DNA from 3 places in the Serratia sp. EC4 genome. Region 3 is predicted to be linked to each of the others. Evidence: predicted binding sites of a transcription regulator. Region 3 holds the regulator's gene; each other region holds the start of a gene.

Region 1 (10,679 bases), 390 kb from region 3:
TCCGCACCCACCATAACGAGACGCTGTCGAATATCGACAGCTTCGGCGTGCCGATCCGCGCCGTGCCCGCGGCGGACATCGTGTTCTGAGAACGGAAAACGGGGGCCAGCGCCCCCGTTCGTTATTTCAGGCCCGCTCGCCGCGCCGCCACCTTGGCCAGCGCCGCCCAGTCCAGATCCGCATCCCCCTGCGCCATCGCGTCGAGGAAGTTGTCTTTCAGCACCCCGGCGAACGGCATCGGCGTATGGCTGTCGGCGCCGGCGGCCAGCGCCAGCCCGACGTCCTTCAGCCCCAGCGCCAGCCGGAATCCGGCGGGTGAATACTTCTCGGCGGCGATCAGCGCGCCATAGCCCTGGTAAGCCGGGGCGGCGAAGACGGTGCCGCTCAGCATCTGCAGGTAGTCGGCGCCGGACACGCCATAGTTGCGCACCAGCGCGCTGCCTTCCGCCATCGCTTCAATGGCGCTGGCCAGCGTAAAGTTGGTGGCGATTTTGACCACGTTGGCCTGCGCCGGATCGGCGCCGAAGTGCCAGGTTTTCTGGCCGAGGGCATCGAACAGCGGCTGCGCTTGCTTCAGCCGCTCGCTATCGCCGGCCGCCAGAATATTCAGCTTGCCGGCGGCGGCCACGTCGACCCGCCCCAGCACCGGCGCGGCGAGGTAGCCGATGCCGTGTTCCGCATGCAGCGTCGTCAGGCGTTTGGCGAGTTCGACCGAGATGGTCGCCATATTGATATGCAGCGCGCCCGGTTTCATCCGCTGCAGCAATCCGCTGTCCACCACCACCTGCTGCGTGGCGGCATCGTCGGCCAGCATGGTGATCAGCACGTCGGCATCGGCCAACTGTTCCAGCCGTTCGGCCTGCCGCGCGCCGGCGCTCACCAGCGGCTGCGCCGCCTGTGGCGAGCGGTTCCATACCGTTAAGGCGAAGCCCGCCTGCAACAGGTTGGCCGCCATGGCGCTGCCCATCCCACCCAGTCCGGCAAATCCGATCTTCATCATGCGCTCCTTTTTCAGGTTGAAGGTTTTACCCTAGCGCGCCAGGCCAGGAACGCAAATGCCGGAGTGTAACGCCGTCTTACGCGCCGGCGGCGGGCTATTGACGCGCTGCCGCGGCGGGTATACCTTGATGGCATGAATATATCGATGCACTCCACCCACAATCAGTCATGGTGGCGCCTCTTCTGAGGCGGCACGAGTATTCACATCTCTTTTTAATGCCGCCGGTTTGGCGGCATTATTTTTTGTGGCGTTGATCCGGCGGTCTACAGACCTTCAGGAGCACTGTCATGAGCTACACCATTCTTACCGGCGATCGCGCCACCGGCCCACTGCATTTAGGCCACTTCGTCGGCTCGCTGCGCCAGCGCGTCGCACTGCAGCACCAGCATAACCAAACGGTGATGGTGGCGGATTTGCAGGGCCTGACCGACAACGGCAACAACCCGCAAAAAATCAGCGCCAACGTGCTCAACGTCGTGGCCGACTATCTGGCGGTCGGCATCGATCCGCACAAGACCACGATCTGCCTGCAGTCGGCGCTGCCGGCGTTGGCCGAACTGACGATGTACTACCTTAATCTGGTCAGCGTGGCGCGGCTGGAACGCAACCCGACGGTGAAAAACGAAATCGCCGAGAAGGATTTCGCCCGCAGCCTGCCGGCCGGTTTTCTGATCTATCCGGTCAGCCAGGCGGCGGACATCACCGCCTTCGGCGCCACCCACGTGCCGGTCGGCGAGGATCAACTGCCGATGCTGGAGCAAACCAACGAGATCGTGCGGCGCTTCAACCACATCGTCGGCCAACCGATATTAACGGAGTGCCAGCCGCTGTTGAGCAACGTTGGGCGTCTGCCAGGGCTGGACGGGCAGGGCAAGATGTCGAAATCGCGCGGTAACGCCATCCCGCTTGGCGCCGGCGCCGACGAGGTGCACAAGGCGGTGATGAGCATGTTCACCGATCCCGGCCATCTCAACGTCAGCGATCCCGGCCGGGTGGAGGGCAACATGGTGTTCACCTATCTGGACGCCTTCTGCGAAGACGCCGCGCTGGTGGCGGAACTGAAGGCGCACTACCGCCGCGGCGGGTTGGGGGACGTGAAGATCAAACGGCTGCTGGAGGATTGTCTGCAGAGCCTGCTCGAACCGATCCGCACCCGCCGCGCCGAATTCATCGCCGATAAAGGCGAGCTGACGCGCATCCTGCAGCACGGCACCCGCCGCGCGCATCAGGTCAGCCAGCGGACGCTGCAGCAGGTCAAGGCGGCGCTGGGGCTGGACTTCTTCACCCTGGCGTGAGGCGCACGCCGGGGCGGCACGCGTCACGCCCCGGCCATAAAACCATCATCCCACTGTCATAAACTTATCCGTTAATAGGTGCCCATAATGATTAGCCACTGAAACCAGAGAAATCATATGGCTCAGGCACTGTTAAAATTGGCGCAGCACGAGTTCCCAGGGCAGCACGCCGCCGCATCCCGCAAAGTGTTATCGGTAAAGGGGCTCGGCAAGGCCTACAAAGCGCAGCAGCGCGTGCTGGATGACATCAATTTCGATCTGCACGCCGGCGAATTCGTGGCGGTGATCGGCCGCTCCGGCGCGGGCAAGTCCACGCTGTTGCATACCCTCAACGGCACCATTCCTTCCAGCTGCGGCGAGATGCTGCACTTCGAAGACGATGGCGTGGCGCAGGATATCGCCCAGCTTGCCGGCCGCCAGATGCGCCAGTGGCGCGCGCGCTGCGGCATGATCTTCCAGGACTTCTGCCTGGTGCCGCGGCTGGACGTGATGACCAACGTGTTGCTGGGCCGCCTGAGCCACACTTCCACCCTGAAATCCTTCTTCAAACTGTTCGATGACGCCGACCGCGCTCGCGCCATCGAGCTGTTGCAGTGGCTCAACATGCTGCCGCACGCGCTGCAGCGCGCCGAGCACCTCTCCGGCGGTCAGATGCAGCGCGTCGCCATCTGCCGCGCGCTGATGCAAAACCCGCAAATCCTGCTGGCCGATGAGCCGGTGGCGTCGCTCGATCCGAAAAACACCCGCCGCATCATGGACGCGCTGCAGAAAATCAGCGAAGACGGCATCGCGGTGATGGTGAATCTGCACTCGGTCGAACTGGTGAAAGAGTATTGCTCGCGGGTGATCGGCATCGCCCACGGGAAGATCGTGTTTGACGGGCATCCTTCGCAACTGAACGAACGGATCCTGCACCAGCTGTATGGCGAAGAAGCCAATCAGATCCATTGAAGCACTTTTGACCTTTACCCTTTACACACAAGGCACACCTGATGAAAAAAGTATTGAGTCTGACCACCCTGATGGCCGGCGCGATGATGGTATTTAATGCTGCCGCAGCGGATGCGCCGAAAGAGCTGAACCTGGGCATTCTCGGCGGCCAGAACGCCACCCAGCAGATCGGCGATAACCAATGCGTGAAGCAGTTCCTGGACAAAGAGTTGAACGTCGATACCAAGCTGCGCAACTCGTCCGACTATTCCGGCGTGATCCAGGGCCTGCTGGGCGGCAAGATTGACCTGGTGCTGAGCATGTCGCCGTCGTCGTTCGCCTCGGTCTACATCAAGGATCCGAAAGCGGTGGACATCGTCGGCATCGCGGTCGACGACGTTGACCAGTCGCGCGGCTACCACTCGGTGGTGGTGGTGAAGGCCGGCAGCCCGTACCAGAAACTGGAAGACCTGAAAGGCAAGGCCATCGGCTTCGCCGATCCGGATTCCACCTCCGGCTTCCTGATCCCGAACCAGGCGTTTAAAAAGCTGTTCGGCGGCACGGTCGACAACAAATACAACAACACCTTCTCCAGCGTCACCTTCTCCGGCGGCCACGAGCAGGACATCCTCGGCGTGCTGAACGGCCAGTTCGAAGGCGCGGTGACCTGGGCGTCGATGATTGGCGACTACAACACCGGCTACACCAGCGGCGCGTTCACCCGCATGATCCGCATGGATCACCCGGACCTGATGAAGCAGATCCGCATCATTTGGCAGTCGCCGCTGATCCCGAACGGCCCGATCCTGGTGAGCAACTCGCTGCCGGCCGACTTCAAGGCCAAAGTGGTCACCGCTATCAAGAAGCTGGATAAAGACGATCACGCGTGCTTTATCAAAGCGATGGGCGGCAAACAGCACATCGGCGACACGACCCTGGCGGAATACCAGACCATCATCGATATGAAGCGCGAGCTGACCAAAGGCGACCGTTAATTCCCGGCTGCCTCGGCCGTTCGAATGAAGGGGTTCAGCATGCTGAACCCCTTGTTCCATCAAGATGGAAGACCTGCATTGAATACCGATTTCGCACACTATTACCAACGGATCCGCAGCAAGCAAAAGCGCGAAGCGCTGCTGTGGTCGCTCGGGCTGGTGGTGTTGTACCTGGGCGCCGGCAACCTCGCCGAGTTCAACCTGCACACCGTCTGGGTGTCTATTCCGCACTTCTTCGACTATCTGGCCGAAACCGTGCCGACGTTGCACTGGAACCTGTTGTTCGCCGACGGGCGCACCGAAGGCTCGCTGGCCTACTGGGGCTATCGCCTGAACATCCAGCTGCCGCTGATCTGGGAGACCCTGCAGCTGGCGCTGGCGGCGACCATTTTCTCGGTGCTGGTGGCGACCGTGCTGGCGTTTCTGGCGGCCGGCAACACCTATACCCCGGCCTCGGTGCGGCTGGCGATCCGCACGCTGGTGGCGTTCTTGCGCACCATGCCGGAGTTGGCGTGGGCGGTGATGTTCGTGATGGCGTTCGGCATCGGCGCCATTCCCGGCTTCCTGGCGCTGGCGCTGCACACCATCGGCAGCCTGACCAAGCTGTTCTACGAATCGATCGAAACCGCCTCCAACAAGCCGGTGCGCGGGCTGGCGGCCTGCGGCGCCACGCCGCTGCAGCGCATGCGCTTCGGCCTGTGGCCGCAGGTGAAGCCGGTGTTTCTCTCCTACAGCTTCATGCGGCTGGAGATCAACTTCCGTCAGTCGACCATTTTGGGGCTGGTGGGGGCGGGCGGCATCGGCCAGGAGCTGATGACCAACATTAAACTCGACCGCTACGATCAGGTCAGCATGACGCTGCTGCTGATCATCGTGGTGGTTTCCGTGCTCGACTACGTGTCGGGCGAGCTGCGCAAGCGCGTGGTGGAGGGGGAAAAATGATAGCGGGTACTCCGGCGTCGGCGGAAACGCTGCGCCAGCTAAAACAGCAGCATCCGGCGATCTTCGCGCAGCAGGGGCGTTACCTGCGCACCGTCGGCCTGATCGCCTTGGCGATCGTGCTGTACTACGTGTTCTTCTTCTTGGTCTTCGGCATTAGCTGGCCGCAGTTTATCAACGGCTGCCAGCAGTTGGGGCGCTATTTCCTGCGCATGTTCGTCTGGCACGACTTCGCCAACTGGCCGTTCATGTACTACTTCCAGCAGATCGGCATCACCATCGCCATCGTGTTCGCCGGCACCATCACCGCGTCGCTGATCGCGCTGCCGCTGTCGTTCTTCGCCGCGCGCAACGTGATGTCGACGCCGCTGCTGCGGCCGATTTCGGTGCTGGTGCGCCGCTTGCTGGACGTGCTGCGCGGCATCGACATGGCGATCTGGGGGCTGATCTTCGTGCGCGCCGTCGGCATGGGGCCGCTCGCCGGGGTGTTGGCTATCGTGATGCAGGACGTCGGGCTGTTGGGCAAACTGTACGCCGAAGGGCACGAGGCGGTGGACAAGTCCCCCAGCCGCGGCCTGACGGCGGTGGGCGCCAACGGGTTGCAGAAGCACCGCTACGGCATTTTCACCCAGTCGTTCCCCACCTTCCTGGCGCTCAGCCTGTATCAGATCGAGTCCAACACCCGCTCTGCGGCGGTGCTGGGCTTCGTCGGCGCCGGCGGCATCGGCCTGGTGTACGCGGAGAACATGCGGCTGTGGAACTGGGACGTGGTGATGTTCATCACTCTGATCCTGGTGGTGGTGGTGATGATCATGGACAAGGTCTCGTCAATGCTGCGCAACAAGTACATCATCGGCGAAGACATCCCGCTGTATCAGCAAAAAAGCCAAATCGATTGAGAAACCCCTTTCCGATCCCTATACTGCCGCACATTCAAGGTGTGCGGCCATACCCGTCATACTTGGAGTTGCCTCTTTGTTGGCTGCATTTGCGCGCCCCGGTCACATAGTTAACTATGCTCCGGGGGCTTACAAATTTGCCGCCGCGATGCAACTCCAATTATTTTGGGTATGGGGCATTTTTTACAATGCGCACGTCCCCGTTAGACAAATAAGGCAATGCAATCCCATGATGAACAACGACGTGCTGCGCAGCGTGCGCTATATGCTGAGCATTAACAACGCCAAAATGGTCGAGATTATCAAACTGGACGATTTCGAGGTGGCGGTGTCGGCGATGGACGCTTACGTGATCAAAGAAGGCGAGCCGGGCTACGAGAAGTGCCCGGACGAAGTGATGGCGCACTTCCTCAACGGCCTGGTGTTCTTCAAGCGCGGCAAGGACGACAAGTTCCCGGCGCCGGCGGTTGAACTGCCGATCACCAACAATCTGGTGCTGAAAAAGCTGCGCGTGGCGTTCGAGCTGAAAGACACCGACATGCACCAGATTTTCACCGCGGTGGACTTCCGCATCTCCAAGCCGGAGTTGAGCGCGCTGTTCCGTAAAGAGGGCACCAAGAACTACCGCCCGTGCGGCGATCAGATGCTGCGCTACTTCCTCAAAGGGCTGGCGCAGCGCATTCGCGGCGAGTAACGCGCAGCGTTCACCGAACATCAGGCGCAATCGCAAGGTTGCGCCTTTTTTATTGCCCCTCTCCCGCCCGCCGTTGTTGTACTGGCCCTCAGCCATCCGCCATTGATGGTGGGCGTGCCGCCCGTCCGGTTACTTTCTCATGGTCAATTCAGTCACCCAAACCATGAGGAAAGCAGGATGCCAACCATCACGAAAACCCAATCACTTTACACCTTGACCCGGCCGGTCTGGCTGGATGCAGCGGGCATGAGCAAGGGCATCGATCACGATCGCCAGCATCTGGGCATCATTCTCGCCGCCGGGCAGGTGCTGCGAGTACGCCAGACCAACGCGGCGTTTACCGGCAAGCTCACGCTGCGCTTGCTGAATGACGACAGCAAAACGGAGGCGGAATTCAGCGTCGGCGCGAGCTGGGTCGAGGCCCAGGTCAATGCCGTCTCGGTGCCGTTCATCGATACGCCGTATGGGCAGGGCGAGCCGGCGCTGGAGTTCGAGTATCCGGACACGGCAAAAGCGCTGCCGGTTTATCGCCGTGGCGAAAACGAAGCCGCGTTCTTTGCCCGCTGGGACGAGCGGGACGCCGAGTTTGCCCTGGTCGATGCGGAGTACGCTGTGTTGCTGGTGCCGAAAATCAGTAAACCGACGCTGAAGTCGCTGGGCGAAGCGAAAAACATCGACGGGCTGATCGCCTACTACGATCGCATTTTCACTTTCTATAATGCGCTGACCGGCGTTTCGTTCGAGGCTGAACACGAATCCGATCGCAATATTCGCAACCGCTACTTTATGAAGGCCGATAAGCACGGCGCCGGCGCCGCGTATTACGGCGGCCGCTGGACGGCGGAAACCAGCAACTCGGTCAGCAGCTTCTGGCTGACGCCGAAAGACAGCAACTGGGGCAGCCTGCATGAGATCGCGCACGGCTATCAGGGGCACTTTATGGGCGACAAATATTTCTCCACCGGTGAGATGTGGAACAATATTTATGCCGCTTGCTATCAGGACGTGATGCTGGGGGAACGCAAATACCAGGAGGGGTGGCTGTATAACTACGGCAACGCGGCCGGCGTCGAGAAGAAAATCATCGATTTGATCGCTCAGGGTACGCCGCTAAACCAGTGGGATCTCCGCTCCAAGCTGTTCTTTGCGATGCTGATGGTCGACAAGGCAGGCAAGAACGCCTTCACGCACTTTAATCAGCAATATCGCCAAAGCTGCAACACGACGGGTTTCGTGCCGTCGGAACATGCCTTGCTGGATCTGCTGTCGGCAAGCTTCGCCGCGGCCGGCGAGCAAATCGATGTGACGCCGTTCGTCGAGCTGACCGGCGGCGTGATCACCCAAGCGCAGCGCGACCGCAACGCGTTCAGCCACGCCAAGGCGGTGTATCCGCTGTATCAACTGGTGGACGCGCAGAATCTGCCGGCGCTGCAGGCGCAGCTGAAACTGGATTCCTCGCTGCGGCTGGTCGATTCTTGTCAGCTCAAGGCGAGCGGGCTGAAAGGCGACGTCACCCTGAGTCTGGATATCGATGATTTTGCGCAGATCTACGGTGAGGATCTTGTCCTGATGGAAGGGGCGCGCTATGCCCACAAAATCCGTATCGACGCGCCGACCCTGGCCCTGACTGCGCTGCCGATCGGCGTGTATACCTTGCGGTTGCCGACCGGCAAAGATCGTAAATATCGGCCGACGGCGGGTTACCTGACGGTGAAGCAGGGGAAAAACGCGGTGACGCTTCGTTTCGAGCGCAAAGCCGCTTCGCCGATCGTTTCGCAGGAGATCAACCTGTTGGGCCTGAGCGATGCGGTCTTCGCCACCGTGGTCGTCGATCGTGCCAAAGGGGCGCTGGTGGTTGACGTGACCAGCACCACGCCGCACGCCTACTTCCCCGGTGAAATCTATGCCCGGGTGACGCTGCGCGATCGGCAGGGCGCGGTGCGCTTCAGCAAGGAGATTCAGGGCACTCAGGCTACGTTAAGTCATGACGAGCTGTCGTTTGCCGAGGGTGATGACATCGAGATTTACCATGTAGAGCCGAGCCGGGTGCGTTTGAATCCGCCGGCGGCCGGCGTCATCGATAACAAAAACAAAACCAACGTGCTGCGTATCGAAACCAGCGGGCTGAAAAATCCGGCGTTGCCCGGCGATCCCGAGCAAGCGCTGCTGGCGCGCCTGGAACAGGCGGCGCAGCGTTTGCGCCACCTGCTGCCGGCTTACTACGCGCCGTCGTCGTCGTTCAAGGATGATATTTATCTGGCGATCGGCGCCTTTGCCGAGCCGCAGCGCGAGTCATTGTTGGCGACCTATCGGGATTGCCTGCCGGCCGACAATGCGTCGCCGGGCGCTCACGTCGGCAATGCGTTTACCGTGGCGTGCAAAGGGATTGGCGATCGCCAGTTTCTGACCTGCGCCGTCGATCTGGTGAAAAAAACCGTGACTGTGACGCTGGCGGCGGGGATTGCTCACCACTACTTCACCGACAGCTATGCCTTCCTCAGCGTGACGGATGCGGACGGCAACATCGTGCTCAGTTACGACGTCATCGGCAGCCAAAATCAACCGGCGAAAACTTGGGTGTTGCCGTTGTCAGGCTACGGCGGTGAGGTGATCCATCTGCGGCATGAAGAGCCGGACAACCGTCTGGCGATCGTCAACGAAATGCAGCACCTGCGGTTGGCGGAGAAGGGCAAGCAACAGACCTACTGCATTACCCCGGTCGGTTTGAAACGCATCAACGACTGAGCCACATCGACCTCCGGGGCGGCGAGTGTCGTCGCCCCGGTTTTTTCTCTGCGCCATCCCGCCATTGCACTCTTTTTGTTCCCCCGCTGCGCGCCGCTGGTGCAGCCCGTTCGCCGCCGCCGTCATAAGTTTTAATTATAATTTATTGAAATCATGAGATTAAAAATTGGCACGCCGGTTGCTCTGTTGAATCCCATCTTGTGTACCAGATGGAATTCAGTCGATGAGCGAACCTGTTGAAGCGTGCGGTTTTACCCTCAGTGAATGGCAGCACCATTATCAAACCCGTCCGGCGGGCGAGCGCCTCGCCTGCGTCAGTGCGACGATCGAAACGCTGGTCGCCGGCCTGAACCCGGACGATAACGCCTGGCTGTATCTCGCCACGCCGGCGCAGCGCGAACAGCAGTATCGGCAGCTGGCGCAACGGCTGGCGGCGGTCGCCGGCGATCTCAGCCGCCTGCCGCTGTTCGGCGTGCCCTTCGCCATCAAAGACAATATCGACGTCGGCGGCTGGCCGACCAGCGCCGCCTGCCCGGCGTTCACCTATCAGGCCGCGGCGGACGCCACCGTGGTCGCCCACCTGCGCGCCGCCGGGGCGATCGCCCTTGGTAAAACCAACCTCGACCAGTTCGCTACCGGGTTGGTGGGCACTCGCTCACCGTATGGCGCGGTGGTCAACAGTTTCGACAGCCGCTACGTCAGCGGCGGTTCCAGCTCCGGCTCCGCCTCGGTGGTGGCGCGCGGCCTGGTGCCGTTCGCGCTGGGCACCGACACCGCCGGTTCGGGGCGCGTGCCCGCCGGGTTCAACAACATCGTCGGGCTGAAGCCGACCAAGGGGCGGTTATCCAACCGCGGCGTGGTGCCGGCTTGCCGGTTGAACGATACGGTGTCGGTCTTCGCGTTGACCGTGGCCGACGCCGCGCAGGTGGCGGAGCTGGCGAGCGGCTTTGACGCGGCAGACCCGTATTCCCGCCCCGATCCGCATACCGCGCCGGCGGATATCCCCGCCGCGCCGCGTTTCGCGATTCCCGCCCAGCTGGAGTTTTTCGGCGACGTTCAGGCCGAGCGGGCGTTTCACCGTGCGTTGGCGCAGCTGCGGGCGGGCGGCGCCACGCTGGAACCCCTCGATTTCGCGCCGTTTCGCACCCTGGCGGAACAGCTGTATTACGGCCCCTGGGTGGC
Region 2 (10,679 bases), on a different contig from region 3:
GAAACCGGAAGTGAAACAGGAAACGGCCAAGCAGGACACCAAGCCGGAATCGAAACAGAAGTGGATGGTGCAATGCGGTTCGTTCCGCGCCACCGATCAGGCTGAATCCGTGCGCGCGCGCCTGGCGTTCGAAGGCATCGAGAGCCGCATCACCGCCGGCGGCGGCTGGAATCGCGTCGTGCTCGGCCCCTACAGCAGCCGCGCCGCAGCGGATAAAACCCTTTCACGCCTGAAGGGCGTCGGCATGTCGAGTTGCATTCCCCTCTCCGTTGGGGGTTGAAAAGCGTCAATCCCCCCCCATCTATACTCTCAATATGCCTCGTAGCGTCTGCGAAAGCAGGCGCTGCGGGGACTTTTTTCCGTCTTTAACGAGGGTCTGCTCGTGACAACAATTGTAAGCGTACGCCGCAACGGCCAGGTCGTCATCGGTGGTGATGGCCAGGCAACCCTGGGTAATACGGTGATGAAGGGTAACGTCAAGAAAGTGCGTCGCCTGTATAACGACAAAGTGATCGCCGGTTTCGCCGGTGGCACCGCTGACGCCTTCACGCTGTTTGAACTGTTTGAACGCAAACTGGAAATGCATCAGGGCCACCTGGTGAAAGCCGCCGTCGAACTGGCGAAAGACTGGCGCACCGACCGCATGCTGCGCAAGCTCGAAGCGCTGCTGGCGGTCGCCGATGAAACCGCCTCGCTGATCATCACCGGCAACGGCGATGTGGTGCAGCCGGAAAACGATCTGATCGCCATCGGCTCCGGCGGCCCGTACGCCCAGGCCGCCGCCCGCGCCATGTTGGAAAATACCGAGCTGAGCGCCCGCGACATCGTTGAGAAATCCCTCAACATCGCCGGCGACATCTGTATTTACACCAACCATTTCCACACCATTGAAGAATTGCCTTCCAAAGCGTAAGGATCGAATACCATGTCTGAAATGACCCCGCGCGAGATCGTCAGCGAACTGGACAGCTATATCATTGGCCAAAACAAGGCCAAACGCGCTGTCGCCATTGCCCTGCGCAACCGCTGGCGCCGGATGCAGCTCAACGAGATGCTGCGTCACGAAGTGACCCCGAAAAACATTCTGATGATCGGCCCGACCGGCGTCGGTAAAACCGAAATCGCCCGTCGTCTGGCGAAGCTGGCCAACGCGCCGTTCATCAAGGTTGAAGCCACCAAGTTCACCGAAGTGGGCTATGTGGGCAAAGAAGTGGACTCCATCATCCGCGATCTGACCGATGCCGCCATCAAAATGGTGCGCATGCAGTCGATCGAGAAAAACCGCACCCGCGCCGAAGAGTTGGCCGAAGAGCGCATTCTCGACGTGCTGATCCCGCCGGCCAAGAACAACTGGGGCCAACCGGAAGAAAATCAGGAACCGTCCGCCGCCCGCCAGGCATTCCGCAAGAAACTGCGCGAAGGCCAACTGGATGACAAAGAGATCGAAATCGATCTGGCCGCCGCGCCGATGGGCGTGGAAATCATGGCGCCTCCGGGCATGGAAGAGATGACCAACCAGCTGCAGTCGATGTTCCAGAACCTCGGCGGCCAAAAGCAAAAACCGCGCAAGCTGAAGATCAAAGAAGCCTTCAAGCTGCTGGTGGAAGAAGAAGCCGCCAAGCTGGTAAACCCGGAAGAACTGAAAGAGCAGGCGATCGAAGCGGTTGAGCAGCACGGCATCGTGTTTATCGATGAGATCGACAAAATCTGTAAGCGCGGCGGCCAAAGCTCCGGCCCGGACGTTTCCCGCGAAGGCGTGCAGCGCGATCTGCTGCCGCTGGTGGAAGGCTGCACCGTGTCCACCAAGCACGGTATGGTGAAGACCGACCACATCCTGTTCATCGCCTCCGGCGCGTTCCAGACCGCCAATCCGTCGGATCTGATCCCGGAACTGCAGGGCCGTCTGCCGATCCGCGTTGAGCTGCAGGCGCTGACCACCGAAGATTTCGAGCGCATCCTGACCGAGCCGAGCGCGTCGCTGACCGAACAGTACAAAGCGCTGATGGGCACCGAAGGCGTCAATATCGAGTTCAGCGCCGACGGCATCCGCCGCATCGCCGAAGCCGCGTGGCAGGTCAACGAAAGCACCGAGAACATCGGCGCGCGTCGTCTGCACACCGTGCTGGAGCGTCTGATGGAAGATATTTCCTACGATGCGAGTGAAATTAATGGCCAATCCATTACAATTGATGCGGATTACGTGCGCAGTCATCTGGATGAACTGGTGGCGGATGAAGATTTGAGTCGTTTTATCCTATAATCGCTCAATCATTGTCTTGTCAGTCATCTGTGTGGGAGGCATTGCCTCCCACAATTATTTCTAACGGACACAGAAGCGAAACATGAGCTCATCAACCCCCACCACCCCGATCTCCGCCTGGCTGGAAAGTCTACGCCCCCGCACCCTGCCGCTGGCCTTTGCCTCCATTGTGGTCGGCTCGGCAATCGCCGCCTGGCACGGCAGCCTGAAACCTGAAGTGGCGCTGCTGGCGCTGTTGACCGCCGGCCTGCTGCAGATCCTCTCCAACCTGGCGAACGACTACGGCGATGCGGTCAAAGGCAGCGACAAAGAAGATCGCATCGGGCCGTTGCGCGGCATGCAGAAAGGCATGATCACCCAGGCGCAGATGAAACGGGCACTGGTGGTGACGGTGGTGCTGATCGCCCTCGCCGGCTGTTCGCTGATCGCCGTCGCCTGCGAGCAACCCAGCGACGTGGTGGGCTTTCTGGTGCTGGGCGGGTTGTCTATCGTGGCAGCCATCACCTATACCGTCGGCAACAAGCCCTACGGATATTTGGGGTTGGGCGACATCTCGGTACTGGTGTTCTTCGGCTGGCTGAGCGTGGCCGGCACCTACTATCTGCAAACGCACACCTTCGACAGCGTGGTGATGCTGCCTGCCACCGCCTGCGGCCTGCTGGCGACGGCGGTGCTCAACATCAACAATCTGCGCGATATCGAGAGCGATCGCGAAAACGGCAAGAACACGCTGGCGGTGCGTCTCGGCCCGCACAAGGCGCGCATTTACCATGCCCTGCTGCTCGGCGGCGCAGTGCTGTGTTTCGCGCTGTTTACGCTGTTCAACCTGCACAGCCCGTGGGGTTGGCTGTTCGTGTTGGCGATCCCGCTGCTGATGCGCCACGGCCTGCGCGTGCTGCGCGATCCGACGCCGGTCGGCATGCGGCCGATGCTGGAACACATGGTCAAAGCGGCGTTGCTGGCCAACCTGCTGTTCGCCATCGGCGTGGCGCTCAGTTAAAAACTGATGATTTTGCCAACAGGGCGAATAAAGGGATATACTGAACATTCCAGCGGCAAACAGACGTAAAATCCTATGAAATACGATACTTCCGAACTTTGCGACATCTATCATGAAGAGGTAAACGTTGTTGAACCTCTGTTCTCCAATTTTGGCGGGCGTACTTCATTTGGCGGGCAGATCACCACGGTGAAATGCTTTGAGGATAACGGCCTGTTGTTCGATCTGCTTGAAGAAAACGGCCGCGGCCGCGTGCTGTTGGTCGACGGCGGCGGTTCGGTACGCCGGGCGCTGATCAACGCCGAACTGGCGCGCTTGGCCGCCCAGAACGAATGGGAAGGCATCGTGGTGTACGGCGCGGTGCGCCAGGTGGACGATCTGGAAGAACTCGACATCGGCATTCAGGCGATGGCGGCGATCCCGGCGGGTGCCGTGAGCGAAGGCGTGGGCGAAAGCGATATCCGCGTCAACTTCGGTGGCGTCACCTTCTTCTCCGGCGACCACCTGTATGCCGACAACACCGGCATCATCCTCTCCGAGGACCCGCTCGACATCGAGTGATTTCCGGTCATGAAAAAGGGCGCCTGAGGCGCCCTTTTCGTTGCTGCATGGCGTGAGGATCAGACCTCTTCCATTTTGCCCAGCAGCGCGCGCAGGCGATCTTGCCATACGTGCTGTTCTTCTTTCAGCTGTTGGTTTTCGCGCACCAACGCTTCGTGGTTGCCGGAGGCAGCCTGAACTTCCTGCGACAGAGAGTTGTTTTTGTCTTTCAGCTCTTCAATTTCCATCTGCAACAAGGTGATGGTATCAATCGCCTGCTGTACTTTTGCTTCCAGTTTCTCAAATACTTCAAATGACATGCTTCAGTCCCCTCATGATAGCAAGGCGTACATCTATAAGTAGCGGCCGCAACATCGGCTGCAGCTACTGCGAATATTGCATCGCGCTCAGTGACGCGCGCCGTTACGAAAGGCGCGCCGGTCTCGATTCGTTAAAAACGATTGTAAGTAGCCAGTCTCCGCCTGTCTAGCAACATACCGGATCATCGCGCAGTCTGTTGCAATTTTCCTGCCCCCGCCATCAGCAAAAACTGAAAATCCCCATCGCCGCCGCCGCGAGTTGTTAACAACCCTCAGCAAACCACTGGTCAGATCACACTTTTATGGCTCAGAAAGAACACTAAACGACGCGAAATCGCTCAATTTTATGACGCGCCACACACATTTTGATTTCGCTATTTCTCGTTTATGTTCGTTAACGATAAATTTACATCACGTCCTTATTCAATAATTGGACGAGATGAAAAAAACTGTGCCCATAGGCCGGATCTCTACCCAACTGAGCCTATAAACCAACAACCGCCGTTTTGCAGGACAACAACATTATGAGCCAAACCACCAGTCCGACATTAAAAGGCCAGTGCATCGCCGAGTTCCTCGGCACGGCGCTGCTGATCTTCTTTGGCGTAGGCTGCGTTGCCGCGCTGAAACTGGCGGGCGCCAGCTTCGGCCAGTGGGAAATCAGCATCATTTGGGGCCTGGGCGTCGCCATGGCCATCTATCTGACCGCCGCGATTTCCGGCGCGCATCTCAACCCGGCGGTCACCCTCGCCCTGTGGCTGTTCGCCTGCTTCGACGGGCGCAAAGTGGTGCCTTACATCATTGCGCAGGTCGCCGGCGCCTTCTGCGCAGCGGCCTTGGTCTACGGGCTGTACTACAACCTGTTCTTCGACTTCGAAGCGGCCCACCACATGGTGCGCGGCAGCAACGAAAGCCTCGAACTGGCCGGCATCTTCTCGACTTACCCTAACGCGCATATCTCCGTCGGCCAGGCCTTCCTGGTAGAAATGGTGATCGCGGCAATCCTGATGTGCCTGATCCTGGCGCTGACCGACGACGGCAACGGCATCCCGCGCGGCCCGCTGGCGCCGCTGCTGATCGGTATTCTGATTGCCGTGATCGGCGCCTCCATGGGACCATTGACCGGCTTTGCGTTGAACCCGGCGCGTGACTTCGGGCCGAAACTGTTCGCCTACCTGGCCGGCTGGGGCAAAGTCGCCTTCACCGGCGCACGCGACATCCCATACTTCCTGGTGCCGATCTTCGCCCCTATCGTCGGCTGTGGCTTGGGCGCTTTCGGTTACCGCGCGCTGATTGGCCGCCACCTGCCGTGCGACGTCTGCGTGACGGAAGAAGAGCCCGACGCCAAGACCCAGCAGCGTAAAGCATGATGGGTGCAGTTTTAAACGGTTAACAACAGCAGGATAATTACCATGACTGTAGAAAAAAAATACATTGTCGCACTCGACCAAGGGACCACCAGCTCACGCGCCGTCGTGCTCGATCACGACGCCAACATCGTTGCGGTATCGCAGCGCGAATTCCCGCAGATCTATCCAAAGGCCGGCTGGGTTGAGCACGACCCGATGGAGATCTGGGCGTCGCAAAGTTCGACGCTGGTAGAAGTGCTGGCGAAAGCCGACATCAATTCCGATCAGATCGCCGGCATCGGCATCACCAACCAGCGCGAAACCACCATCGTCTGGGAAAAAGAGACCGGCAAGCCGATTTACAACGCCATCGTTTGGCAGTGCCGCCGCACCGCCGACATCTGCGAGAAGCTCAAGCGCGACGGCCTGGAAGAGTACATCCGTCACAACACCGGCCTGGTGGTTGACCCGTACTTCTCCGGCACCAAGGTGAAGTGGATCCTGGACAACGTCGAAGGCGCCCGCGAGCGCGCCAAGCGCGGCGAACTGCTGTTCGGCACCGTGGATACCTGGCTGGTGTGGAAAATGACCCAGGGGCGCGTACACGTCACCGATTACACCAACGCCTCACGCACCATGATGTTCAACATCCACGAACTGGACTGGGACGAACGCATGCTGGAAGTGCTGGACATTCCGCGCGCCATGCTGCCGAAAGTCCGTCCGTCCTCCGAGGTATACGGCCAGACCAACATCGGCGGTAAGGGCGGCACGCGTATTCCTATCGCCGGTATCGCCGGTGACCAGCAGGCGGCGCTGTACGGCCAGCTGTGCGTTCAACCGGGCATGGCGAAGAACACCTACGGCACCGGCTGCTTCCTGCTGATGAACACCGGCAAAGAAGCGGTACGGTCGAAAAACGGTCTGCTGACCACCATCGCCTGCGGCCCGCGCGGTGAAGTGAACTATGCGCTGGAAGGCGCGGTGTTCATCGGCGGCGCGTCTATCCAGTGGCTGCGCGACGAGCTGAAACTGATCAGCGACGCCGCCGACTCCGAATACTTCGCCACCAAGGTGAAAGACAGCAACGGCGTCTATGTGGTGCCGGCCTTCACCGGCCTGGGTGCGCCTTACTGGGATCCGTATGCTCGCGGCGCCATTTTCGGCCTGACCCGCGGCGCCAACAGCAACCACATCATCCGCGCCACGCTGGAATCCATCGCCTTCCAGACCCGTGACGTGCTGGACGCCATGCAGGCCGACGCCAACACCCGCCTGCAATCGCTGCGCGTGGACGGCGGCGCAGTCGCCAACAACTTCCTGATGCAGTTCCAGTCCGATATTCTCGGCACCCGCGTAGAGCGCCCTGAAGTGCGTGAATCGACGGCGCTGGGCGCGGCGTTCCTGGCGGGCCTGGCCATCGGCTACTGGAACGATCTGGATGAAGTGAAGAGCAAAGCGGTGGTTGAGCGTGAATTCCGCCCAAGCATCGAAACCACCGAACGCAACTACCGCTACAGCGGCTGGAAAAAAGCGGTGGCTCGCGCTCAGGCATGGGAAGATCACGAGTAATCCCGAAGTTGCCGTTTCGCCAACAAGCGCTGCCTGCGGGCGGCGCTTTTTTTTTGCCCCGCCCTGCCGCCACCGCGCTGTGATAGACTTTGTCGATATTTTCTTCCCTTTCTCACAGACAGGTTTGCCATGAAACGTGAATTAGCCATCGAATTCTCCCGCGTTACCGAAGCCGCCGCGCTGGCGGGCTACAAATGGCTGGGGCGCGGCGACAAGAACGCCGCCGATGGCGCGGCGGTCCACGCCATGCGCATCATGCTCAACAAAGTGGATATCGATGGGCGCATTGTGATCGGCGAAGGCGAGATCGACGAAGCGCCGATGTTGTATATCGGCGAGCAGGTCGGTACCGGCCAAGGCGACGCGGTCGACATCGCGGTCGATCCGATCGAAGGCACCCGCATGACCGCCATGGGCCAGTCCAACGCGCTGGCGGTATTGGCGGTGGGCGATCGCGGCACTTTCCTGCACGCGCCGGACATGTACATGGAGAAGCTGGTGGTCGGCCCGGCGGCGCGCGGCGCCATCGATCTCAACCGGCCGCTGGCGGAGAACCTGCAGAACGTCGCCGAACGACTGGGCAAACCGCTGTCGCAGCTGACGGTGATCGTATTGGCCAAACCGCGCCACGACGGCGTCATCGCGCAGATGCAACAGTTGGGCGTGCGAGTATTCGCCATTCCTGACGGCGACGTGGCGGCCTCCATTCTCACCTGCATGCCCGAAAGCGAGGTCGATGTGATGTACGGCATCGGCGGCGCGCCGGAAGGTGTGATCTCAGCCGCGGTGATCCGCGCGCTGGACGGCGACATGCAGGCGCGTTTGCTGCCGCGTCATGAGGTGAAAGGCGACAGCGCCGAAAACCGCCGCATCGGCGAACAAGAGTTGGCCCGCTGCCGGGAGATGGGTATCGAAGCCGGCCAGGCGCTGCGTCTGGATCAGATGGCGCGCAACGACAACGTGATCTTCTCCGCCACCGGCATCACCAAGGGCGATTTGCTGGAGGGCATCAGCCGCCAGGGCAACATGGCCACCACCGAAACGTTGCTGATCCGCGGCAAGTCGCGCACCATCCGCCGTATCCGTTCGACCCACTATCTGGATCGCAAAGACCCGGCGCTGCACGAGTTTCTGCTGTAACGAAACAGGGCGCCGAATGGCGCCCTGATGATTGATGGCAAACCTCATGCCCTTGCCGGGTCGGCAGAGAACAGTGAATAAAAAACAAGGAAAATCAATTTATTGATTTTCGGCTAATAACCACAAAGGGGAGAAAAACCACGCTTTTTCTTCCCTTTGTCAACGGTATGAGGGCGCCGAATGGCGCCCTGTCGTTATGCGGTATGTCCTTGATGCTGCATGCGATTGGACAGCGGCCACCAGCACAGCAGGATCAGCAGCGCCATCGCGAACATCAGCAAGCCGAGGCTGAACTGCCCGGTTTGCGGCAGCATGGCGGAAAGCCAGGTCGCCAGACCGGACCCCATGTTCTGCATGCCGCCCACCAATGCGCCCGCCGCGCCGGCCAGGTAAGGGAACGGCTCCATCGCCCCGGTGGTCGCCAGCGGGAACAGCATGCCGGCGCCGAAGAAGAACAATGCGGCCGGCACGATCAGCGTCCAGATGTTCATCACGCCGAACCAGCCCGGGATCCACATCATCGCCCCCGCCAGCAGGCAGCTAATCACCGAATGCCACATCAGCGTGTGGAAGGTCTTGCCGTCGCGCCCGGCGTACCAGGCGCCGAAAAACGCCGCCGGGATCGGCAGAATGAACAGGATGCTGACGGTCAGCCCACTCAGTCCCAACACGCCGCCCATCAACACGCCGCAGCTGGCCTCGAATACCGCAATCCCCGCCAGCGCGCCGATCAGCATCACCAGATAGCAACTGAAGGTGCTGTCACCCAGCAGCTGGCGGAAACTGGCCAGCATGCGACGTTTTTCCGTTTGCACCGGACGGGTTTCCGGCAGCCAGCGGAACATGGCGAAGGCGACGCAGGCGCACAGCCCCAGCAGGAAGGCGTAGCAGGCGCGCCAGCCGAACACCATCGCCAATGCGCCGCCGATCACCGGCGCCAGCAGCGGGCTGACCAAAATCCCCATGTTCAACAGGCTGTTGGCGTAGCGCAGTGCGGTGCCGGCATACAGATCGCGCGGCATGGTGCGCGCCATCACGCCCGCCACGCCGGTGCCCATGCCCTGAATCGCGCTGGCGGCAACCAGCATCGTCAGATTGGTGGACAGCAGTGCGCCCAGCGCACCGGCCAGGAAGATCATCATGCCGGTCAGGATCACCGGGCGACGCCCGATACGATCCGATATCGGCCCGTAAATCAGCTGGGAGAAACCGTAGGTCAGCAGATACGCCGCCATCACCCGTTGCACAGCGCCGGTGCGAACCGACAGATCGTGGGCGATATCAGCAATCACGGGAACATAAATGGTTTGCGCCATCTGGCCGACGGCGACCAACAGGATAAGCATCACCAGCAGGTGAAAATTCTCTAGTTTTCTCATTATCTTCGTTAACGTTTCAACTCGTCACAGCGTCCCGGTATGGCCGTTGCAGCAGCCAGAACGGCGAGCAGCCCTCTATGGCGGCATAAACTAATCAAATCTGATTTTTTTAGCGAGTTTCAGGCAGATATTGATCCAGGTCACACTGGCAGCAAACCCGACCAGGCTCGTAAATTAAACTGTACGTCTAACGCTTTGGAGTTAAAAATAGCGCCCTTGCAGTAGCCGCGCTTTAGCATTTAATCGATAATTATTTTCATCAACTTGAAATAAAATAACACCATAGGGATTTGGTTCATGAAAACACCTGAGCTGATTTTATTGCAGTTAAAGGCTCTCGGCCCGCACTCGGCCAAAATGCTGGCGGAGCGTCTGGACATCACGCCGATGGGCATCCGACAACATCTGCAATCCCTGGAAAAACGTGAGTTGGTTTGTTACGAAGAAGCGCGCAGCAAGGTCGGCCGCCCGACGCGCTACTGGTCGCTGACAGCGCGAGGGCACGCTTTTGCGGCCGCCGATCAGGAGCGGCTGCGGGCATCCGCGCTGCGGCTGTTTGGCGGCGCCGGCGTGGAACCGTTGCTGAGCGCGCGCGAAGAGCAGCTTTATCTGCGCTATGCCGAAGAGCTGTCCGCCGAGCGCAGCCACCAAGAGCGGTTAGCCCGATTGGTGCGTCTGCGGCAACATGACGGTTACATGGCCGAATTGCTCGATCATCCGCACGGTGCGCTGTTGGTGGAAAACCACTGTCCGATCGGCGTGGCCGGTTCCAACTGCAGCAGCCTGTGCAATTCCGAGCTGCAGCTGTTTCACCGCCTGTTCGGCAACGACTACCGGATAGAGCGCACCACGCACGCCATTTCCGGCTCACGACATTGTGCTTATTTGATTCGACCACGGGAGCTTTAGAGTATGGCTGAATGGGTAAACGGCAAGGTTACGCAGGTAAAACAATGGACCGACGGGCTGTTCAGCCTGGTGGTCAATGCCCCCATCGATCCTTTCACCGCCGGGCAATTCGCCAAACTGGCGCTGGAGATCGACGGCGAACGAGTGCAACGCGCTTACTCCTACGTCAATGCCCCCGATGACGCCAACCTGGAGTTCTATCTGGTGACG
Region 3 (10,679 bases):
GCATGCATAATCCTCCTCATCCTGGAGAATTGATCAAAGAAACCATGGAAACGCTGAATCTCAGCGCGCGCGCTGGCCAAAGCATTGGACGTCGCGCCGTCTACGGTTCAACGCCTGATCAGCGGAAAATCCGATATCTCGCCGGAAATGGCCATCCGCCTGTCCATCGTAATAGGCAGTTCCGAACAGGTCTGGATGGGCATGCAAGATGCTTACGATCTGTGGCAGGCCAGGCAGTCCATCGACGTTTCGAAACTGCGCAAGCTGGACTTCGCTTAACGCCTGCCCCTAAAAAAACACCGGCCTCAGCCGGTGTTTTTCCATTTAGTCTTGCTGCGTCGCCAACGGCGCGCGTTTTTTCTGATGGTTGACCTTGAACCAGTACCCCGCCAGCAGCAACACCACCCAGACCAGGCCGGCGTACAGCGAGACGCGCGTGGTCGGGAAGTAACCGATCAGGCCGATGATGAACACCAGGAACACGATCGCCACCACCGAGGTGAACACCCCGCCGCGCAGCGGGAACGCCAGCTGCTTCACCTGCTCTTTGCTCAGGCTGCGGCGGAAGGCGATTTGCGAGAACAGGATCATGATCCACACCCACACGGTGGCGAAGGTCGCCAGGGAGGCGATCACCAGGAACACGCTCTCCGGCATGATGTAGTTGAGGTATACAGCCAGCAGCAGCGCCAGCATCATCACCACCACCGTCACCCAGGGAATGCCGCGTTTCGACACCTTGCTGAACATCTTCGGCGCGTGCCCCTGCTCGGCCATGCCATGCAGCATGCGGCCGACGCCGAACACGTCGCTGTTGATCGCCGACAGCGAAGCGGTGATCACCACGAAGTTGAGGATGCCCGCCGCCACGGTGATGCCCATATGCTGGAAGGTCAGCACGAACGGGCTGCCGTTGGTGCCCACCTGGTTCCACGGGTAGATCGACATGATGACAAACAGCGTGCCGACGTAGAACACCAGAATGCGCCACGGCACCGAGTTGATGGCTTTGGGAATCGATTTTTTCGGATCTTTGGCTTCGCCGGCGGTGATGCCGATGATTTCAATGCCGCCGTAAGCGAACATCACCAGCTGCAGCGACAGGATCATGCCGATAACGCCGTTGCTGAAGAAGCCGCCGTTCGACCACAGGTTATGAATGCCGGTCGGTTGCCCGCCGTTGCCGATACCCCAGATGATGATGCCGATGCCGGCCGCGATCATGATGATGATGGTGGCGACCTTGAAGAACGAGAACCAGAACTCCAGCTCGCCGAATACCTTGACGCTCATCAGGTTGATGGCGCCGATGATCAGCACCACGCTCAGCACCCAGATCCAGTGCGGCACTTCCGGGAACCAGACCCCCATATAGATGCCGAAGGCGGTCACGTCGGCGATGGCGACGATCAGGATCTCAAAGCAGTAAGTCCAGCCGGTGATGTAACCCGCCATCGGGCCGAGGTAGTCCTGCGCGTAGCGGGAAAATGAGCTGGCCTGCGGGTTGTTGACCGACATCTCCCCCAGTGCGCGCATGATGATAAAGGCCACGATGCCGCCGATCAGGTAAGCCAGCAGCACGCTCGGGCCGGCCATTTTGATGGCGTCCGCCGAGCCGTAGAACAACCCGGTGCCGATGGCCGATCCCAGCGCCATAAAGCGGATATGACGCGTGCTGAGGCCGCGTTTCAGCTTATTGTCGGGGGCAGTGGTGGGTGACTGTTGTTGCATGAAAATGACCCATAGTTTTAAACGAAAAAAAGCCACGGACATGTCCGTGGCCCTGGATTTAGCCGGGGGATTATCAGTGCGCGGTCACTTGGGAACGCGTGCACACCCGATCATAAATCGCGACCAGCGCCAACATCAGCAGCGAAGGCGGCAACCATGCCAACCCCTGCTCCGCCAGCGGCAGGTGAGTGGACCAGGCCGGCAGCAGCTGCTGGAAGCTGGACGCTTTCACCGCGTCAAGAATACCAAACAACAGGCTGACAAGCATCACCGGCGCGATGATGCGCGGCGCGCTGTGCCACCAACGCAGGGTGAAGCTCAGCACCACCAGCACGATGCACGGCGGATAAATCGCGGTCAGCACCGGAATGGAGATCTGGATCAGGTGGCTCAGGCCGAGGTTGGACACCACCATCGAGAACAGGCCCAGGATAAACACCAGCGTCTTGTAAGAGAACGGCAGGTATTGCGCGAAGAACTCGGCGCAGGCGCAGGTCAGGCCCACCGCGGTCACCATGCAGGCGATGAAGATCAGCGCCGCCAGGAAGAAGCTGCCGAGGCCGCCGAAGGTGTTCTGAACGTAAGCGTGCAGGATCACCGCGCCGTTGGTGGCGTCAGGCACCAGCGCGCCGCTGCCGGAGCCCAGCTTGAACAGGCTCAGATAAACCAGCGTCAGGCCCACGCCGGCGATCAAACCGGCCAGAATGGTGTAACGGGTCAACAGACCGGCGTCTTTCACGCCGCGCGAGCGCGCCGCGTTGACGATAACGATGCCGAATACCAGCGCGCCCAGCGTATCCATGGTCAGATAGCCGTTAACGAAGCCGGAGGAGAAAGGCACGCTCTGATAAGCCGCCGTCGCCGGGATAGGCGCGCCGGCAGGCCACAGCAGCGCGGCGATGCCCAGTACGGCCAGCGCGACGATCTTCAGCGGCGCCAGCACGTGGCCGACGGTATCGAGCAGACGGCCCGGATACAGGGAGATGCCGATCACCAGCGCGAAGTACACCAGACTGTAGATGAACAGCGGCATGGCGCCGTCGCCGGTCAGCGGGGCGATGCCCACCTCAAAGGACACGGTGGCGGTGCGCGGCGTGGCGAACAGCGGGCCGACGGCCAGGTAGCAGACGGTCGCCAGCAGCAGGCCGGCGCCGCGGCCGATCGGCGAACTGAGGGCGTCGATGCCGCCGCCGACGCGCGCCAGCGCGATGACGGTGATGACCGGCAGGCCCACGGCGGTGAGCAGGAAGCCCAGCGCAGCGATCCAGACGTGTTCACCGGACTGCAAGCCGACCATCGGCGGGAAGATGATGTTCCCGGCCCCAACGAATAAGGCAAAGGTCATGAAGCCCAGTGCCAGGATATCTTTTGACGTTAAACGATGACTCATACGATGTCGTGTTGCCTGTTCAAATGAAAAAAAATTGTCCGATAGCGTGGTGGCGAAACGCCCCACCCGGTTGCCGGCATGCCCGATCGTCGCAGCGCCTAATAAGCACCCTAAACGCAGTCGATCCGGCGTTTATGTCCCTATTCGAAAGTGGCCGCTCATGAAGATGGGCAAAATTTTAGGAGTTATAAAAATGGAGGTTTAATCCGACAACGAAGGCTAAGGTAAACGTTTATAGCGCTTCAAGGCAAGACGCACGGCGAAAAGCAGAGCTATCGACCATATAAACTTTAGCCACCAGTCGATCATATTGGCTATCAATAAATATACACTACATGATTTGTATCATTTTTGAACAATGAATTCACGAAACGTGAAGCATATATCGCTTTACCGCGCGAAAACGCCAATAAATGCCCGGTTTTCGCGTGGTATAAGCTCCGTTTTGCCGTGAAAAAAGGCGAAAATTACGCCGATTTTTGTCGCTTATTGCGCCGTGGCCGGCGCGAGCGGTGGCAACCCGAGCGCCTGACGAGTCTTCTGCAGGGCGGCCGGCGGCAGCGGCAGATAGCCGTCGTGGTTGACCAGGCTTTGCCCTGGTGTCGACAGCACGCGATCGAGGAACGCGGCGGTCAGCGGCTCCAGCGGTTGATTGGGGGCTTTGTTGATGTAGATATACAGATAGCGCGACAGCGGGTAGCGATCGTTGCGCACGTTGGCGGCGGTAGGCGCGACATAGTCTTCTCCCGACTCCGCCAGCGGCAGCAGCCGCACGCCGCTGGCGCGAAAACCGATGCTGGCGTAGCCGATGCCGTTGAGCGAACCGGCCACCGCCTGCACCACCGAAGCCGAACCAGGCAGCTCATTGACGCGCGGCATGAAATCGCCGCCGCACAGCGCGCGCAGTTTGAAATAGCCGTAGGTGCCGGACGCCGAGTTGCGGCCGAAGCGTTGCAGCGAGCGTGTCGCCCAGTCGCCGCGCAGCCCCAGCTCGCCCCAGCGCGTCAGCGGCTGGCTTTCACCGCAGCGCCGGGTGGCGGAGAAAATGCGATCGAGCTGCTGCAGGTTAAGGCCGCGCAGCGGATTGTCCTGATGCACCAACACCACCAGCGCATCCACCGCTACCGGCACCGCCAGCGGCGCATAACCGTAACGGTGTTCGAACGCCGAAACCTCGGCCGCCTTCATCGGCCGGCTCATCGGGCCCAGCTGCGCGGCGCCCGCCGCCAACGCGGTCGGCGCGGTCGACGAACCGGCGGCCTGGATCTGCAGGTTGACGTTGGGATAATGCTGGCTGAAATCCTGCGCCCACAGCGCCATCAAATTCGCCAGCGTGTCGGAGCCGACGCTGGACAGGTTGCCCGCCAACATGCCGTCAGGCTGCGCCAGCGCGCCGCGTCCGGCCAGCAGCGCCAGGCAAAGCAACAGCCCTCGGGTAATTCGGGTCATACCGGTGTCTCGCGTTAATTTTTCACCGCATTCTCTGATAAAGCGGCGGGAACAATCAACCGATTGGGCAAGGTAAAGATAAAGCGGGTGCCGATCCCCGGTTCGCTGAGGATCTCCAGCCGCGCGTCGTGATGGCTGAGCGCGTGCTTGACGATCGCCAGCCCCAGCCCGCTGCCGCCGGTCTGGCGCGAACGGGCCTTGTCGACGCGATAAAAACGCTCTGTCAGGCGCGGCAGATGCTCGGCGGCGATGCCCGGCCCGTTGTCGCTGACCTGGAATTGCGCGCCGTGCGCCGTCTGCTGCCAGCTGACTTCGATATGGGTGCCCTTCGGCGTGTGGTTGACCGCGTTGTACACCAGGTTAGACACCGCGCTGCGCAACTGATCTTCATTGCCGAACACGTTGAGCTGTTCGTTCACCCGGAAGGTGATCTCGTGATTGCCGCCGCTCAGCGATTGCGCCTCGCGCTGCAACACCCGCAGCATCAGCGGAATATCCACCCGCTCGTTCATGTCGACATTGGGCGCCGCCTCGATGCGCGACAGCGTCAGCAGCTGCTTGACCAGCCCGTCCATCCGGCGGGTCTGCTCTTGCATGGTGCTAAGCGCCTTGCTGCGCAGCGAGCCATCCTGCTCTTCGTCGCCCATCATCTCCAGATAGCCCTGCAGCACCGTCAGCGGCGTGCGCAGTTCATGACTGACGTTGGCGAAGAAGTTGCGCCGCGCGCCCTCCAACTGGCGCATCTGGGTGACGTCGCGCGCCACCATCAGCAGTTGCCCTTCAGAATACGGCATCACGCGGAATTCGACGTAGTGTTCGTTGTTCAGCTGCAGCGTCAGCGGGCGCGAAAACTCCTGCTGTTGCAGATAGTGGCTGAATTCCGGATAACGCAGCAGGTTAAGGATGTGCTGGCCATTGTCTTCCGGCCAGCGAAAGCCGAGCAGATGCTGCGCCAGCCCGTTGCACCAGAAGATATTGCCTTCGACGGTGGTCATCACCACCGCGTCAGGCAGCGATTCGGCCCCGCTGCGAAAGCGCTTGATCAGCAGCGCCAGCTCGCGCCGGCGGCGGCGGTTGCGCTGCTGCATCTGATACAGGCCATAGAACAGCGGCTCCCAGCTCCAGCGGCCGGGCGGCGGCGTCATGCTGCGGTCGATCCACAGCCAATGGGAGAGTTTGAGCTGGTTGTAGAAATTCCATACCAGCGCAGCCAGCGCGGAGGCCAGCAGGAACCAGGGCAGATAACCGAAAATCAGCCCCAGCAGTAAGGCGGGCAGACAGAAAAGAGCCAGCTCCAGAGCCAGCCTCTTCCACGACAGACGTTCTAACACGGCATATTCTCCAGCGCGGCGCGATCAGTAGCGCGTTGAGAACCGGTAGCCGGTGCCCCGAACGGTTTGAACCATTTTATCATGCCCACTGGTTTCTAACGCCTTGCGGAGCCGACGGATATGCACGTCAACGGTACGGTCTTCCACATAAACGTTAGTGCCCCAGACGTGATTAAGCAACTGCTCGCGGCTATAAACCCGCTCCGGGTGGGTCATAAAGAAGTGCAGCAGCTTGAACTCTGTCGGCCCCATGTCCAGCGCCTGATCGTTCGCCATTACGCGATGGGAGGACGGATCCAGACTCAGCCCTTGCATTTCAATCACTTCTTCCACCGCCATCGGCGAAATGCGGCGCATGACCGCTTTGATGCGCGCCACCAGCTCCTTGGGCGAGAACGGCTTGGTGATGTAATCATCCGCCCCCACTTCCAGGCCGCGCACCCGGTCTTCTTCTTCGCCGCGCGCGGTCAGCATCATCACCGGGATATCGCGGGTCAGCGCTTCGCGCTTCATATGTTTGATAAACTGAATGCCGGAACCGCCGGGCAACATCCAGTCAAGCAACACCAAATCAGGGAACGGCTCAGACAGACGCGTCACGGCGCTGTCATAATCCTCGGCTTCCAACGGTTGGTAACCATTCTGTTCCAACACAAAGCACACCATCTCACGGATCGGCGCTTCGTCTTCCACCACCAGTATGCGTCTTGCCATCGTCAATCCTGCCAATGTGTTAGCGACTTTTCGGGCGCCATTATGCGTCAGTTTTGTGACACTTTTATGAAAAAAACCGGCTGTTATAGGCAGTAAGCATAGCGATTATTTCCCGCAGTAAAGAAAAATCATCCGGTTGTCATCATCATTGCGCCGGGACAGCCGCCGCCGCGGCCTTTATAATCATCGCCATTATCTTCACATCCGGGAGTGTCATGCGCCTGATCCACACCTCTGACTGGCACCTTGGCCAGTACTTTTTCACCAAAAGCCGCGCCGCCGAGCACCAGGCTTTTCTGAACTGGCTGATCGAACAGATCGAACAGCAGCAGGTGGATGCGCTGATCGTCGCCGGGGATCTGTTCGATACCGGCTCGCCGCCCAGCTATGCCCGCGAGCTGTACAACCGCTTCGTGGTGGAACTGCAGCGCACCGGCTGCCAGTTGGTGGTGCTGGGCGGCAACCACGATTCGGTCGCAACGCTGAACGAATCGCGTGAACTGCTCTCCTGCCTGAACACCACGGTGATCGCCAGCGCGCAGGGCGCCCCGGAACAGCAGATCGTGGTGCTTAACCAACGCGACGGCCAGCCGGGCGCGGTGCTGTGCGCCATCCCGTTCCTGCGGCCGCGCGACCTGCTCACCAGCCGCGCCGGCGAATCCGGCGCGCAGAAACAGCAGGCGCTGCAGGAAGCCATCGCCGAACATTACCAAGCGCTGTATCAGGCGGCCTGCGAGCGCCGCGACCAGCTGGGCCTACCGCTGCCGATCGTCGCCACCGGCCACCTGACCACCGTCGGCGTCACCACCTCCGACTCGGTGCGCGACATCTATATCGGCACCCTCGACGCCTTCCCGGCGCAGGCCTTCCCGCCCGCCGACTATATCGCGCTCGGCCACATTCACCGCGCGCAGAACGTCGCCAAATCGGAGCATATTCGCTATAGCGGCTCACCGATCCCGCTCAGTTTCGATGAGCTGGGCAAAGCCAAAAGCGTCTTCCTGGTCGATTTCGCCGACGGCGCTTTGCAGCGGGTAGACGCGTTAACGATCCCGCAGTTTCAGCCCATGCAACTGATCAAAGGCGATCTGGCCGAGATCGAACGGCAGCTGCGGCAATTTGCCGACTATGCCGGCGAGCTGCCGGTGTGGCTGGATATCGAAGTGGCGACGCAGGACTACCTCAGCGACATCCAGCGCCGCATCCAGCTGATGGCGGATGAGCTGCCGGTGGAAGTGGTGCTGCTGCGGCGCAGTAAAGAGCAGCGCCGCCAGGCGATCGCGCAGCAGGATAAAGAAACGCTGAACGAGCTGAGCGTCAACGAGGTGTTCGAACGGCGTCTGACACAGGAGGCCGACATGCCCGAAGCGCGCCAACGGCGGATGCACCAACTGTTCCGCCAGGTGGTCGAGGCGGTGCAGCAGAACGCCGAGGAGAACAACCCATGAAGATCCTCAGCCTGCGGTTAAAAAACCTCAACTCGCTGCAGGGCGAATGGAAAATTGACTTCACCGCCGAGCCGTTCGCCAGCAACGGCCTGTTCGCCATTACCGGCCCGACCGGCGCGGGCAAAACCACCCTGCTGGACGCCATCTGCCTGGCGCTGTACCACCAAACGCCGCGCCTCAACGTCACGCCGAGCCAGAATGAACTGATGACCCGCCACACCGCCGAATCGCTGGCGGAGGTCGAATTCGAGGTCAAGGGCGTCGGCTATCGCGCCTTCTGGAGCCAGCGCCGCGCCAAAAACGCGCCGGACGGCAATCTGCAGGCGCCGAAGGTCGAACTGGCGCGCCGCGAGGACGGCAAGATCCTGGCGGACAAGGTGCGCGACAAGCTGGAGCTTACCGCCGCCATCACCGGGCTGGACTTTGGCCGCTTCACCAAATCGATGATGCTGTCTCAGGGGCAGTTCGCCGCGTTCCTCAACGCCGACGCCAACGATCGCGCCGAACTGCTGGAAGAGCTGACCGGCACCGAAATCTACGGGCGGTTGTCCGAACAGGTGTTCGAGTCGCACAAGCAGGCCAAAACCGACCTGGATGCGTTGCATCAACGCGCCAGCGGCATCGAACTGCTGAACGACGAGCAGCGCCAGTCTCTGACCGAACAGCTGACGGCGCTGAGCGCGCAGGAAATCGCCCTCGGCGAGCAAACCCAGCGGCAGCAACAGGCGCTGAGCTGGCTGCAGCAATGGCAACGCCTCCGGCAACAGCAAAGCGAGGGGCAATTGCGGCTGGACACCGCCCAGCGCGAGCAGGCGGAGGCCGCCCCGCAGCTGCAGCGGCTGGCGCGCAGCGAGCCGGCCGAGAAATTGCGGCCGCTGCGCGGCGAACGCGACCGTTGCCGCGCCGAACTGCAGACGATACAACAGCAGGCAGCCCAGCTGACGCAACAACAGGAACAGCACTCGGCGCAGCTGGCGCCGCTGCAGCAGGCGGTGGAAAAAAACCGTCTGGCGCAGCAAGCCCATGCCGAGCATATGCGGCAACAGCAACAGTTGATCGATGACCAGGTGGCCCCGCTCGACCATCAAATAGCCCAACTGCAGTCGACACAGGCCGAGCGGCGACAGGCCGGCGATGCCGCCGCGCAGCAATGCGCCCAGCAGCAGACCGCGCTGGAGCAGCTCACCACTCAGCGCAGCCAGCTGACGACGCAGGCCGCACAGTTTCAGCAGCAGTTGAATGCGCTGACCGAAGCGCTGGCCGCTCAACAGCAACAGCAACAGGCGCTGGAGGCGCAAACGCCGCTGGCCCCGCTGCGCCAGCGCCTGAGCGCCCTGGCGGATCTGCGCCCAACGCGCCAGCAGCTGTTTACTCTATCTTCTTTGTCGCAGCAAATCGTTAAACGGCTGGAACAGCAGCGGCAAGAGCTAAACATCGGTCAACATGAACTGACCCAGTTGGAGCCACAGCTAGAACTCATCCGTCAGCAATTTAAGCAGCAGAAAGCCCACCAGGCCGATGTTGAAAAAACCTATGCGCTGGAACAACGGATCGTGGGTCTGGAGGCCGAGCGCGCCCGTTTGCAACCCGGCGCCCCCTGCCCGCTGTGCGGCTCATGCGAGCACCCGGCGGTAGAACAATACCAAGAGGTAAAACTGTCAGAAACCGCGCAACGTCTGGAGCAAATGAAAGCCCAGACCGAAGCATTGCAAAAACAAGGCGTCGAGCTGCGAGCCCGTTACGACAACCTGCAACAGCAATTGCAGCGTCAGCAGCAAACCATCGCGCAGGATGAACAACAGCTGGCCGGCCAACAGCAACAGTGGCAGCAGCTCAGCGCGCCGTTGGCGTTCGACTTTACGCTGGCGGATGGCGAGCAACTCAGCGCCTGGCTGAACGGCTGCGACGACGAAGAACGGCGCGGGCAACACGCGCTGCAACAGCATGAACAGGCGGCGCAGGCGGTACAGCAGGCGAAGGATGCGCTCATCGCTCTGCAAACGCAGCAGCAGCAGACGCAGCAACAGCTGGCGTTGCTCGAAGAACGCTTTACGCTGCTGCAGAAAGCCCACGCCGACAGCCAGCAACAGCAGCAAGAGCTGCATCAACGCTGGCAAGAAGGCGAGAAGACCCTTGCCGAACGACGCGCGCAGCGGCTGGCGCTGTTCGGCGAACAGCAGGTCGCCGAGGTGCGCGAACAGCTGCGCGCCAAACAAACCGCCTGCGAACAGGCCAGCGTTCAGGCCGCCGAGCAGTGGCAAAAGGCGCAGGAACTGCGCGAACGCCTGGCCGGCCAGCAGGCCGGGCTGCAACATCAACACACTCAGATGCAGGAGCGGCTGCAGCAGGCGCAGCAGCAGTGGCAGCAGGCGCTGGCCGACAGCGAATTCGCCGATGAAACCGCCTTCACCGCCGCGCTGCTGGACGATGTCCTGCGCCGCGAATTGCAACAGCGCAAAGAACAGCTGCAACAGCGGCAGGTGGAGGCCGCCGCCCTGCTGACGCAGGCGACGCAAACGCTGGAGCAGCACCGGCAAAACCGCCCTGAAGGGGTGGATGAAGCCAACGCGGATCTCGATGCGCTCACCCAATCGCTGGCCGAACTGGCACAGCAGT

What was found. The regulator PhoB, encoded in region 3, activates phosphate uptake and scavenging genes when phosphate is short. The targets are predictions, from matches to a motif close to CTGTCATAAAACTGNCNNAT.
Positions count from the first base shown of each region.
Region 1: the regulator PhoB is predicted to act here: its motif matches at 2,338-2,357, upstream of phnC (phosphonate ABC transporter ATP-binding protein).
Region 2: the regulator PhoB is predicted to act here: its motif matches at 4,454-4,473, upstream of ACP39K_RS22340 (MIP/aquaporin family protein).

Region 1 covers NZ_JBNIDE010000002.1:493,921-504,599, forward strand. The annotation lists gene ACP39K_RS09075 (cysteine hydrolase family protein) at 1-89, shown strand, start outside; gene ACP39K_RS09080 (NAD(P)-dependent oxidoreductase) at 122-997, opposite strand; gene trpS (tryptophan--tRNA ligase) at 1,288-2,295, shown strand; gene phnC (phosphonate ABC transporter ATP-binding protein) at 2,413-3,246, shown strand; gene phnD (phosphonate ABC transporter substrate-binding protein) at 3,288-4,220, shown strand; gene phnE (phosphonate ABC transporter, permease protein PhnE) at 4,299-5,162, shown strand; gene phnE (phosphonate ABC transporter, permease protein PhnE) at 5,159-6,058, shown strand; gene ACP39K_RS09110 (YehS family protein) at 6,288-6,752, shown strand; gene ACP39K_RS09115 (putative mucin/carbohydrate-binding domain-containing protein) at 6,930-9,497, shown strand; gene atzF (allophanate hydrolase) at 9,721-10,679, shown strand, end outside.
Region 2 covers NZ_JBNIDE010000011.1:79,287-89,965, reverse strand. The annotation lists gene ftsN (cell division protein FtsN) at 1-280, shown strand, start outside; gene hslV (ATP-dependent protease subunit HslV) at 383-913, shown strand; gene hslU (ATP-dependent protease ATPase subunit HslU) at 926-2,260, shown strand; gene ACP39K_RS22355 (1,4-dihydroxy-2-naphthoate polyprenyltransferase) at 2,343-3,260, shown strand; gene rraA (ribonuclease E activity regulator RraA) at 3,336-3,821, shown strand; gene zapB (septal ring assembly protein ZapB) at 3,881-4,120, opposite strand; gene ACP39K_RS22340 (MIP/aquaporin family protein) at 4,645-5,490, shown strand; gene glpK (glycerol kinase GlpK) at 5,533-7,041, shown strand; gene glpX (class II fructose-bisphosphatase) at 7,171-8,181, shown strand; gene emrD (multidrug efflux MFS transporter EmrD) at 8,376-9,560, opposite strand; gene ACP39K_RS22320 (helix-turn-helix transcriptional regulator) at 9,858-10,469, shown strand; gene fpr (ferredoxin--NADP(+) reductase) at 10,473-10,679, shown strand, end outside.
Region 3 covers NZ_JBNIDE010000002.1:100,138-110,816, reverse strand. The annotation lists partial or broken gene ACP39K_RS07160 (HigA family addiction module antitoxin) at 1-279, shown strand, start outside; gene proY (proline-specific permease ProY) at 325-1,731, opposite strand; gene brnQ (branched-chain amino acid transport system II carrier protein) at 1,805-3,121, opposite strand; gene ACP39K_RS07145 (PstS family phosphate ABC transporter substrate-binding protein) at 3,608-4,570, opposite strand; gene phoR (phosphate regulon sensor histidine kinase PhoR) at 4,585-5,901, opposite strand; gene phoB (phosphate response regulator transcription factor PhoB) at 5,926-6,615, opposite strand; gene sbcD (exonuclease subunit SbcD) at 6,831-8,063, shown strand; gene sbcC (exonuclease subunit SbcC) at 8,060-10,679, shown strand, end outside.